3 regions of the Paenibacillus sp. 2KB_22 genome follow, and region 2 is predicted to be linked to each of the others. Evidence: predicted binding sites of a transcription regulator. Region 2 holds the regulator's gene; each other region holds the start of a gene.
What was found. Region 2 encodes LexA, which represses DNA repair genes until DNA is damaged. Its sites were predicted from a motif close to CGAACATATGTTCG; they were not measured.

Region 1 (3,287 bases), on a different contig from region 2:
GGTAGTTCAGATTGTGGCAATTGTGCTGTTGCTGCTAAACAATTTCCCGTTTTCATACACGGGTATTCACGCCGATATTATCGCGGTATGGGCAGCAGCGCTTATTACCATCTGGTCGGGTATCGATTACTTTATCAAAAACAAAAACCTGCTTCATTTAACAAAAGCATAATGGTTTGTTCTTAAATGGGTAATCATGAAGGAAGCATTGGGTCAGGGGCAATAGGAAATTATCCTATTGCCCTTTGATCACTCACCATATGTACAGGAGGATGCTCAATGAAGGCAGAAATCATTGCAGTTGGCACAGAGCTACTGCTTGGACAAATCGTCAATACCAATGCCAGATACCTATCCCGTGAATTGGCTGCGATGGGGATCGATGTATATTTCCAAACGGTGGTTGGGGATAACCTGAACCGACTTAGTGAAGCTATTCGCATTGCGCAGGGCCGTGCAGACGTTATTTTATTTTCCGGTGGCATCGGACCTACTCAAGATGATCTGACCAAAGATGCGCTCGCAGCTGTTCTTAACCGAAAATTGCATACAGATCGAATGGCGATGGACAAAATCGAGAGCTTTTTCAGAGATCGTAATGTGGACATGACAGAGAATAACCGACGTCAGGCGATCGTTATTGATGGTGGTACACCTCTGGCCAATGAAACGGGCCTTGCGGCAGGAAATGCGATTTCTGATAATGATAAACATTATATTGTGATGCCTGGACCACCTAAAGAGCTGATTCCAATGTTTGAACAGGAAGTCAAGCCTTGGCTGTTCCAGCATGTGCTCACAGAAGAAATGCCGATCTATTCCCGAATGCTCAAATTCGCTGGTATTGGTGAATCTGCTCTGGAAGATCGACTGCTGGATCTGATTGACGCGCAGACAGACCCTACGATTGCTCCTTACGCCAGCGAAGGGGAAGTTACGGTACGTGTCTCTACTAAGGCTGCGAGTGAGGGAGAGGCGAAGCTGAAGCTGGATGCGATGGAGGTTCAGATTCGGGAGCGTTTGACAGAACATCTCTACGCGAACGAGGATGTGCCTATAGAGTATACGATAGTAACCATGATGTCTGACATGGGGCTGACGCTTAGCGCTGCTGAGAGCTGTACAGGAGGGCTTGTCATGCAAAGTCTGACCTCTGTACCGGGAAGTGCCTCAATGCTCAAAGGTGGAATTGTTTGTTACTCCAATGAAATTAAGGAAAAGCTGCTGAATGTGCCTCATGATTATCTGGAAGGTGAAGATGCACCTGGGGCGGTAAGTCCTGAGGTTGCAAAAGTGCTTGCTGAGCAGATCCGCATGATTGGCGATGCTGATTTTGGCTTGGCTGTTACTGGTGTAGCTGGACCGGGATATTCGGAACGCAAGCCACCCGGACTTGTCTTCATCGCTCTTGCTGAACGTGGAAAAGAGACGGAAATTCATGAGCTGCGTATTAATGGCAATCGCGAGACTGTTCGCATTCGTTCAGCCAAAGCGATTCTCTATCGCTTATGGCAAAAACTTGTGGCGATGGATTGATTAGTTAATAGCTTCGATTGCATTTGAAGCTCTAAGGAAGTATAATTAAGGAAGACGGAAGAACCGTAGAATTAGGCTTTACAGCCTTGTTTACGGTTCTTTTTTCTGTTTAATGGAAAGTTTCTTTGAGGAAGAGGCGCCTCGGCCTTCACAAAAAAAAACGAATGTATGTTCGAAAAAAAGCTTGGCAAACGTGTTAAAACAAGGTATCATTATCTTATAAACAGTAAAGGGTGTGAGCTTATTGTCAGACCGTCGTGCCGCGCTTGATATGGCGCTCCGTCAAATAGAGAAGCAATTTGGTAAAGGATCCATCATGAAACTGGGTGAGTCCACTCATATGAATGTGGAAATTATTCCCAGCGGTTCCTTGGCTTTGGATATTGCATTAGGAACAGGCGGCTTGCCTAAAGGCCGTATTGTTGAAATATATGGACCTGAATCTTCAGGTAAAACAACTGTCGCATTGCATGCGATTGCTGAAGTACAACGTGTTGGTGGACAAGCAGCATTTATCGATGCCGAGCATGCTCTTGATCCTCAATATGCAAGCAAATTGGGCGTTAACATTGACGAATTGCTTCTATCTCAGCCAGATACGGGTGAGCAAGGGCTGGAAATTGCAGAAGCTCTTGTACGCAGTGGTGCAGTAGATATCGTCGTTATTGACTCTGTAGCTGCATTGGTTCCAAAAGCAGAGATTGAAGGCGAAATGGGTGATTCACACGTTGGTTTGCAAGCGCGTTTGATGTCTCAGGCGTTGCGTAAATTGTCTGGTGCAATCAGCAAATCCAAAACAATCGCAATCTTCATCAACCAGCTTCGTGAGAAAGTCGGCGTTATGTTTGGTAACCCGGAAACAACACCTGGTGGTCGTGCTCTGAAGTTTTATTCTACGGTACGTCTGGATGTACGTCGTATTGAGAGTATCAAATCAGGCAATGACATGATTGGTAACCGTACTCGTATTAAAGTTGTGAAAAACAAAGTGGCACCTCCGTTTAAACAAGCGGAAGTGGATATCATGTACGGTGAGGGTATCTCGAGAGAAGGCAGTATCATTGACATTGGTACAGAGCTGGACATCGTTAATAAAAGTGGTGCTTGGTATTCCTACGAAGGCGAGCGTTTAGGACAAGGTCGTGAGAACGCGAAGCAGTTCATGAAAGAGCATAAAGACATTGCTGAAATCATTGAACAAAAAATTCGGGTAGCTAGTAACTTGACTACCGCAGTTCCTGCGCCAACTAGTGAAGAGCAACAAAAAGAAGCAGAAGAAGAACAAGAATTGTTTGAAATCAACGAGTAATCTCTCACATCCTCCCTTGTAGGGAGGGCCCTGAGGGTGTTTCCCACTGGACTCCGTAAACTTATCTGATTGAGCTTGGATCAATCTGGATAATGGACTGTAGTGGGATTGCTCTTGCTGTCCAACAGCCCCTGTCCCAATGGACAGGGGCTGTTGGCACGCTAACTGTGGAGATAAAGGCCGGGCTGAGTTCCCGGCCTTTTGTATTAGCGTTCCCTGTCATTTGTGAACATGTGCTTGGTGTAATCAGATTGAAAATGATGTGAAAGGGGAGACCTGAATGAATCAAGAGGACGAGGATTTATATGAAGAAGCAGAACAGGACGGCCTATCCCAATTCCCGGACAACGAAGAACTTGTTATTACACGTGTAGAACGAACGAAGCACAGGCAAGCTCGTTATCGAATCACTTTTGGCATCCACTCCCTTACGGTTCTTGAA
Region 2 (3,287 bases):
ACTCAAAATAACAGGAAGAAACCTAAATATCATAATGATATCATTAGGTTTCGTTAGTGTTTGAGTTTGCCTTGGTGGCCTTTGTCATTCTCATCATCAACAATCTCAATGGTATCCAGTTGTTGTCTGAAATTACTACGAATATTACTCAAATAAATCTCTCTTAACTCAGCACGTTCAGCAAGTTCTTCCTCCGACAATCCAGTGGACTTTTGCTTACGAGCCAATTCGTTAATGCGTGCTACCAGACTATCTATATCCAAGCTTGTCCCCTCCAAAAATACAAAGTCATATTAACTTTGCCATGATAAAGGCAGCTTGTCAAGCTGACACGCGTTAACACTCATTGATGTGCTTTTATTCTGCAAATTGCGGTAGAGTTAGTACTTGCCCCACTTGGATGGAAGTCGCTTGAAGTTGATTCACTTTCTTAATTGCTTCTATATATATACGTGTATCCATATTCGTCGGTTTATGTTCCAAAGAAATACTCCATAATGTTTCTCCTTGTGAAACAGCTATCTTTCCTCCAGGCAGAACATCGTTCTCATTGCCAGCAAATACAGTTAAAACAGTGCTGCATCCAATAAATATAATCAATGAGGTAATGGCTATCTTTAACATCCATGAAGAAATCTTGAAACGCGCTAAAACCTTCTTGTAGTTCCCTATGTTAGACTTCACCAGTTCCGAATTCATCGGTTCATAAATACTTTGATAAGTTGAATATCTCATTAAATACCCGCCTCCAAACGTTTGTTCCTATCTGTTGAAATCAATATAACACGAACACTTGTTTTGTTCAATAGATTTTTAGAACAATTGTTCGCTTGTTTTTCGAAGGAGAAATATCTTAATTCAAGCTCTTTTGCAAAGCATTTGCAGTATTATGCTCTGACTTTTGGACAATTTCTGTTCTATAAGTTAAAAAACACTGATTTAATGCTATTTTATTTAGAACTTATGTTTGTACGAACGGAGGTTCTATGTTATAATTTTCCCAAACGTTACTAAAATGGGGTTGATACGGTATGTCGAAGATATCCAGCAGGCAGCAGGCTATTCTGGAGTTTATACGAAATGAAGTCCGGTTGAAGGGGTATCCTCCTTCCGTACGGGAAATTGGTGAAGCGGTTGGACTGGCTTCCAGCTCAACAGTACATGGACATTTGGATCGTTTGGAGAAAAAAGGTTTGATCCGACGCGACCCTACCAAGCCAAGAGCCATTGAGCTTCTGAGCCAGGAAGAATCTGAGCATTCTCATCAATTTGCTCATAGCGTTGCACGTATTCCTGTCGTTGGTAAGGTTACAGCTGGGGTTCCAATCACTGCAACCGAGAACATTGAAGACTACTTCCCTCTTCCTACACATTATGTAGGCGAACAGAAAGTATTTATGCTTTCAGTAGTGGGAGATAGTATGGTGGAAGCTGGAATCGTTAATGGAGATTACGTTATTGTCCGTCAACAGCAAACTGCTGATAACGGTGATATCGTCGTTGCAATGACTGAAGACGATGAAGCTACAGTGAAAACGTTCTATAAAGAGAAAGATCATATTCGCCTTCAACCGGAGAATGCGACCTTCGAACCTTTACGTTTGAAACACGTTAGTATTTTGGGTAAAGTCATTGGCCTTTTCCGAGATATTCATTAATATCTAACCTGAGTAACAAAACTAGATGCAATGCACTGAAATACAAAAAGAGGTTGCCCTGATGAACAGGACAACCTCTTTTTATTTTTATATTGTTTTATCGGCTAATTATTCACTGCGTTTCAAAACACTTTTGTGGTGTGAGAACACATCAAAGCTCTGTTGTCCGTGATATGAGCCCATACCGCTCTCTCCTACACCACCAAACGGAAGATAATGCGACGTCATATGAGAAAGTGTGTCATTAATACATCCCCCACCGAAGGATACTTGATTCAGCACCTGATCCTGCAGTTGCTCATCCTGTGTGAAGAGATATAGCGCCAATGGTTTTGGTCGGCGAACAATCTCATCCAGCATGGGGTTCAAGTCACTGTACGTAAATACAGGAAGAATCGGACCGAAGATCTCTTCTTGCATGACAGGTGATTCCCAGTTCACATCTCCAAGTACAGCCGGCTCAATCAGCAACTGCTCACGCACAGAACGTCCACCTAACAGCGTTTTGCCATCTGTGAGAAATTTCGACAACCGATCAAAGTTACGGGCGTTGACAATATGCGGGAAATCAGCGTTCTGTAACACATCATCCCCAAATTTATCTTTGATCTCTGCGCCAATCAGATTAATCAATTCATCATGAACTTGTTCATGCACAAGCAAGTAATCCGGCGCAACACATGTCTGCCCTGCATTCAGGAACTTACCACGTACAAGACGTTGTGCTGCCAGCTTCAAATCTGCATCACTATGGACAATAGCAGGGCTTTTACCACCCAACTCAAGAGTTACAGGAGCCAGATGCTCCGCAGCTGCCTTCATCACAATGCGACCAACACCAGTGCTACCAGTGAAGAAAATATAATCAAACTTCTCTTTCAACAATGCTGTGCTGGCTTCGACTTCCCCTTCCATAACGGCAATATACTCCTGAGGGAAGATCTCTTGAATCAGATCATACGTCAGACGAGATACGGCTGGTGTTAATTCAGAAGGCTTAATCACTGCACAGTTACCGGCTGCAATTGCTCCAATCAGTGGACCAAAGGCCAGTTGGAAAGGATAATTCCAAGGTGCAATAATAAGAGCCACTCCGTATGGTTCAGGATAAATGGTGCTCACCCCATCCGGCATAGCTGAATTGGTTGGGACTTGTTTTGGTGCAGCCCATTCCTGCAGATGTTCTAATGCAAAATCCAGTTCGCCCAGAACAATGCGAATCTCGGAACCATAAGCTTCCGCCTCAGATTTGTTCAGATCAGCACGAAGTGCATCTTGTATCCGTTGCTGATACTTCTGAATTCCTTTTCTAAGCTGTTGAAGTGCATTAATCCGATACTCGATATTTTTAGTTTGTCCTGTATAAAAAAATGTACGTTGTTCTGTCACTAGTTGTTTTGCTTGATCCATATTAACATCTCCAATTAATTATTTAAAATTAAATTGTTCAAAATTCAATTAAAGTATACCTCTTCTATATGAAACTATCAACATAATATTGAAACATTGATTTGAAAGTATCTGAAAATTGTTAGGCGTTTTAATAGAGTGAATGCTAGTATTCACTTCTATTCTGTGACTATCAGAATTTCTAAGGGAACTTGATTTAAATATTTTTGCTTCCAATTT
Region 3 (3,287 bases), on a different contig from region 2:
CTGCTCTAACTCTATGTTTATCTTGGCATATCAGTAATATCAACGCTCATATGTTCAGTGAGCATTAAGGTCACATCCACTTTCACTTTGCTCCACAATAATGTCATTTTGTGAAGGTAACCTCTTACCGAATAATTTACTGTTAAACTCAGCTCGGATCTCTCCTCTTCAATGATTTTTATATGATGTTCCTTTAAACTTTGTTTTGATTTGTACATCTCTAAAGCAATTTTCTTTTGTGTACCGTCCAGGTAATCAATATACACCGATTTCATCTTAAAGTTTGAAGCGTATATTTTATGTTTATCTACCTCCAGAGCACCTAAAAGATACGGCATCTCTACCAGCCTCTTCACAAGTGCAAGTTCCTCAGAAGTTTGTCTCACCGTACACACCTCCTCCTTCTTCAAACTTTACAGTGACCAATTGATCAAAATCGACCCATTCAAATCCATTATCCATTTCAATTTTTATTTTTTTTCCAAAGGCACTGACTGAAGTGACGATCCCGTGTATATACCGATTGCCTGACTCATGAAATACTTCAAAGGTGGCTTGCAACGTATAGTTGAGGGACATATCTATATGCTGAGCAATAATTTCCCACTCATCTTCATGAATCAGTGGTTTCGCTTGAACATGAATTTGAGTACGATGCTGTATAATTCGTTCTTTATGTTGTGGAAGCATCATGCGGCTCGATTCCCATAATCCATTGGCCTCCAGTTTTTTGCTCATTTGTAATGCCCCCCAATTTTAGATGCTCTATCAATCGCTTGACCCGCAGCCGTAATGGAGCTCGCTCGAAGAATGGCAATGTCGCCATATCGATCCTTAATGTTGTCCATCACCTGATCAATGGCTCGTTTCTGCTCTTGATCATCAAAGAAAGATAGTTGATATGTATCCGCGTTGGATAATTGAGACAGGGATACGCCTACACGGCGCACAGGTTGCCCATCCCAATGTTGATGGAATATGCGTTTGGCTATCTTGCACACATCAACGGTTATGTTTGAAGGATCAGACAGTTTAACCTGCCTGTGAAAACCCGTTGGGTGATCAAAATCTGCTCCCGATACACTCACAGATATGACACTACCCATCAACCCCTTTTTACGGGCTCTTCTGCACACTTCTGTACAGATATCGAGAATAACCACTTCGATCTCCCATGCTTCGGTGAAATCTCTAGGCAGGGTCATTCCGTTTCCGATATCCTTTTGTGTACTGTGTGTGTTGACGGTTACCGGCGAATTGTCGAGTCCATTGGCGACTCTCCAGATGACTTCTCCATTAACACCCCACTTGCTTCTTAATTTAGAAAGAGGCGTATTCGCTAGGTCTTTAATGGTTCGGATACCCATCTTCCACAGATGTTTTTCCATTCTTGATCCAATTCCCCACATATCGCGGATAGGCTTATCTCCAATGTGAAGATGCAACTCTTCTTTCTTTAAGTGAAAAATGCCACCCTCCGCTTTTTTAGCAATCATATCGCAGCACAATTTACTGATAATTTTGTTTTCACCAATGCCCGCTCTGGCGTAAACCCCTGTTTCATTATAGATTTTGTCTTGAATTTGTTTGGCTAAATCGATTGGATCATTACCAAATAGATGCATAGACCCTGTAAAATCAGCGAATAATTCGTCTATACTGTATGGCTCAACCAGATCGGTGAATTCCTCAATAATGGACATGATTTGGGTGGATACTTCGATGTATTCTTGCATGTGAGGTTTTACAATGATCAGTTCAGGGCACTTCTGAAGAGACTGCCAGAGTGGTTCTGCGGTAGATACCCCCTTAGCTTTGGCTAATGGACAAGCGGCAAGAATAATGCCAGAACGTCTTGCTGGATCGCCTGCAACGGCGAGAGGTCTATTTTTGTATTGGGGCATTTTTGCCTTTTCGACTGAAGCATAAAAACTCTGCATATCAATGAGCATGATGGTTCGCTGCTTAGTCCACACTGAAATCACTCCTGTACATTTAAGAACGTATGTTTGTATATATTATAAACCGAACACGTGTTCTTTATGCAAGAGGTAAATATTTATATTTGGCATAGGACCAAGTGAAGGATTCAGATCATACTAGGTTACGCCCGCAAAAAAAAGTCGCTAAATTAGCGACTTCAACGGGAACATTCTTATCCTTTATGAAATTTCCAGATGCAATAGCGGGAACGGATTACCAGAACCATCGAATTCGGAGCGTCCGATCTGTACAAACCCAGCAGATTTGTTAACTATAATACGGCGACAATCGGCCTCATATCGAACCGTAGCCATAAGATCGATAGCGGATTGAACATCGGTAATTAATTTTTCATCACTCGTAACGTAAGCAATAGATACTCCATTTTCGTTTATTTTTCTAATATTCATGTCTTCTTTTCCCTCATTCCTTATATTGAAGAACCCAATATCTTGATCCAGGTTCACCTTCTTCTACGATAGCCCTCCAGCCTTGCTTTTTATAAAATGTGAGTGCTTTATGATTATCAGAGACACATTTTAATGTGACAGGCGTTCCCAGTTCGGCCACGGATTGCTGGAGTAACTGCTTTCCCACCCCTTTGCCGGCAGCACTCGGGTGCACAAACAAATTATGAATAAAGCGGTCGGGTACATATAGTGACGCAAATCCAAGTACTTGATCGTTTTCCTCTGCCAAAAGAATCTGTTCTTCCGATGTATCCCGGTCAAAATCTTCTAGGCTCATCTCATCGGCATTGGCCCAGTGAAAGCTCTCCCGCCGGGAATCCAAATAAATATGTCTCAATTGTGGATAGTCTGCAATACGGGCTTCTCTAATGATCATCCGATGATCAATCCCCCATTCCTCTGTTTCATCAATGTCGTTGTTACCTGGAGCCGACCTTTACCATTTGTTTGGCCTGCACACGACCTGCCTGTAACAAGTCATCACTGAACTTCGCATCACTAACTGCCCGTGCCAGTGCAACGGTACCTACCATACTGCTTACTAACGCATAACCTTCAGCGGTATTCATCCCAGCCATAGTTGTAATAAACGCGATAAAACGTTGCAACTCCTGCGTGTAAGCTTGTCGAATATCCTCCGATAGTTGGGAAATCTCTCCCGATAAAGCTGGTAAGATACAACCGACTTCCGTCTGATCTCGATGCAGGGAGCTTAAATAAAAATCAATGACGGCTTCAATCGACGTCTGATCTTCGTTTTTGTTTTTGTCTGCAATTCTCTGCAGCATTTCAATGGTGTCACTAATGGCGAAATGACAGGTCTCCATCACAAGC

Region 1: the regulator LexA is predicted to act here: its motif matches at 1,698-1,711, upstream of recA (recombinase RecA).
Region 3: the regulator LexA is predicted to act here: its motif matches at 1,999-2,012, upstream of AB4111_RS00375 (DNA polymerase IV).

The regions. Positions count from the first base shown of each region.
Region 1 covers NZ_JBFRHG010000001.1:1,170,854-1,174,140, reverse strand. Annotated here, with positions in the region: gene pgsA (CDP-diacylglycerol--glycerol-3-phosphate 3-phosphatidyltransferase) at 1-172, shown strand, start outside; gene AB4111_RS04960 (competence/damage-inducible protein A) at 280-1,536, shown strand; gene recA (recombinase RecA) at 1,781-2,845, shown strand; gene AB4111_RS04950 (regulatory protein RecX) at 3,126-3,287, shown strand, end outside.
Region 2 covers NZ_JBFRHG010000002.1:457,102-460,388, forward strand. Annotated here, with positions in the region: gene AB4111_RS12955 (DUF896 domain-containing protein) at 54-263, opposite strand; gene AB4111_RS12960 (LysM peptidoglycan-binding domain-containing protein) at 358-735, opposite strand; gene lexA (transcriptional repressor LexA) at 1,032-1,658, shown strand; gene AB4111_RS12970 (aldehyde dehydrogenase) at 1,767-3,068, opposite strand.
Region 3 covers NZ_JBFRHG010000001.1:92,171-95,457, forward strand. Annotated here, with positions in the region: gene AB4111_RS00365 (hypothetical protein) at 18-386, opposite strand; gene AB4111_RS00370 (YolD-like family protein) at 370-738, opposite strand; gene AB4111_RS00375 (DNA polymerase IV) at 735-1,952, opposite strand; gene AB4111_RS00380 (DUF4180 domain-containing protein) at 2,163-2,393, opposite strand; gene AB4111_RS00385 (GNAT family N-acetyltransferase) at 2,407-2,829, opposite strand; gene AB4111_RS00390 (TetR/AcrR family transcriptional regulator) at 2,873-3,287, opposite strand, start outside.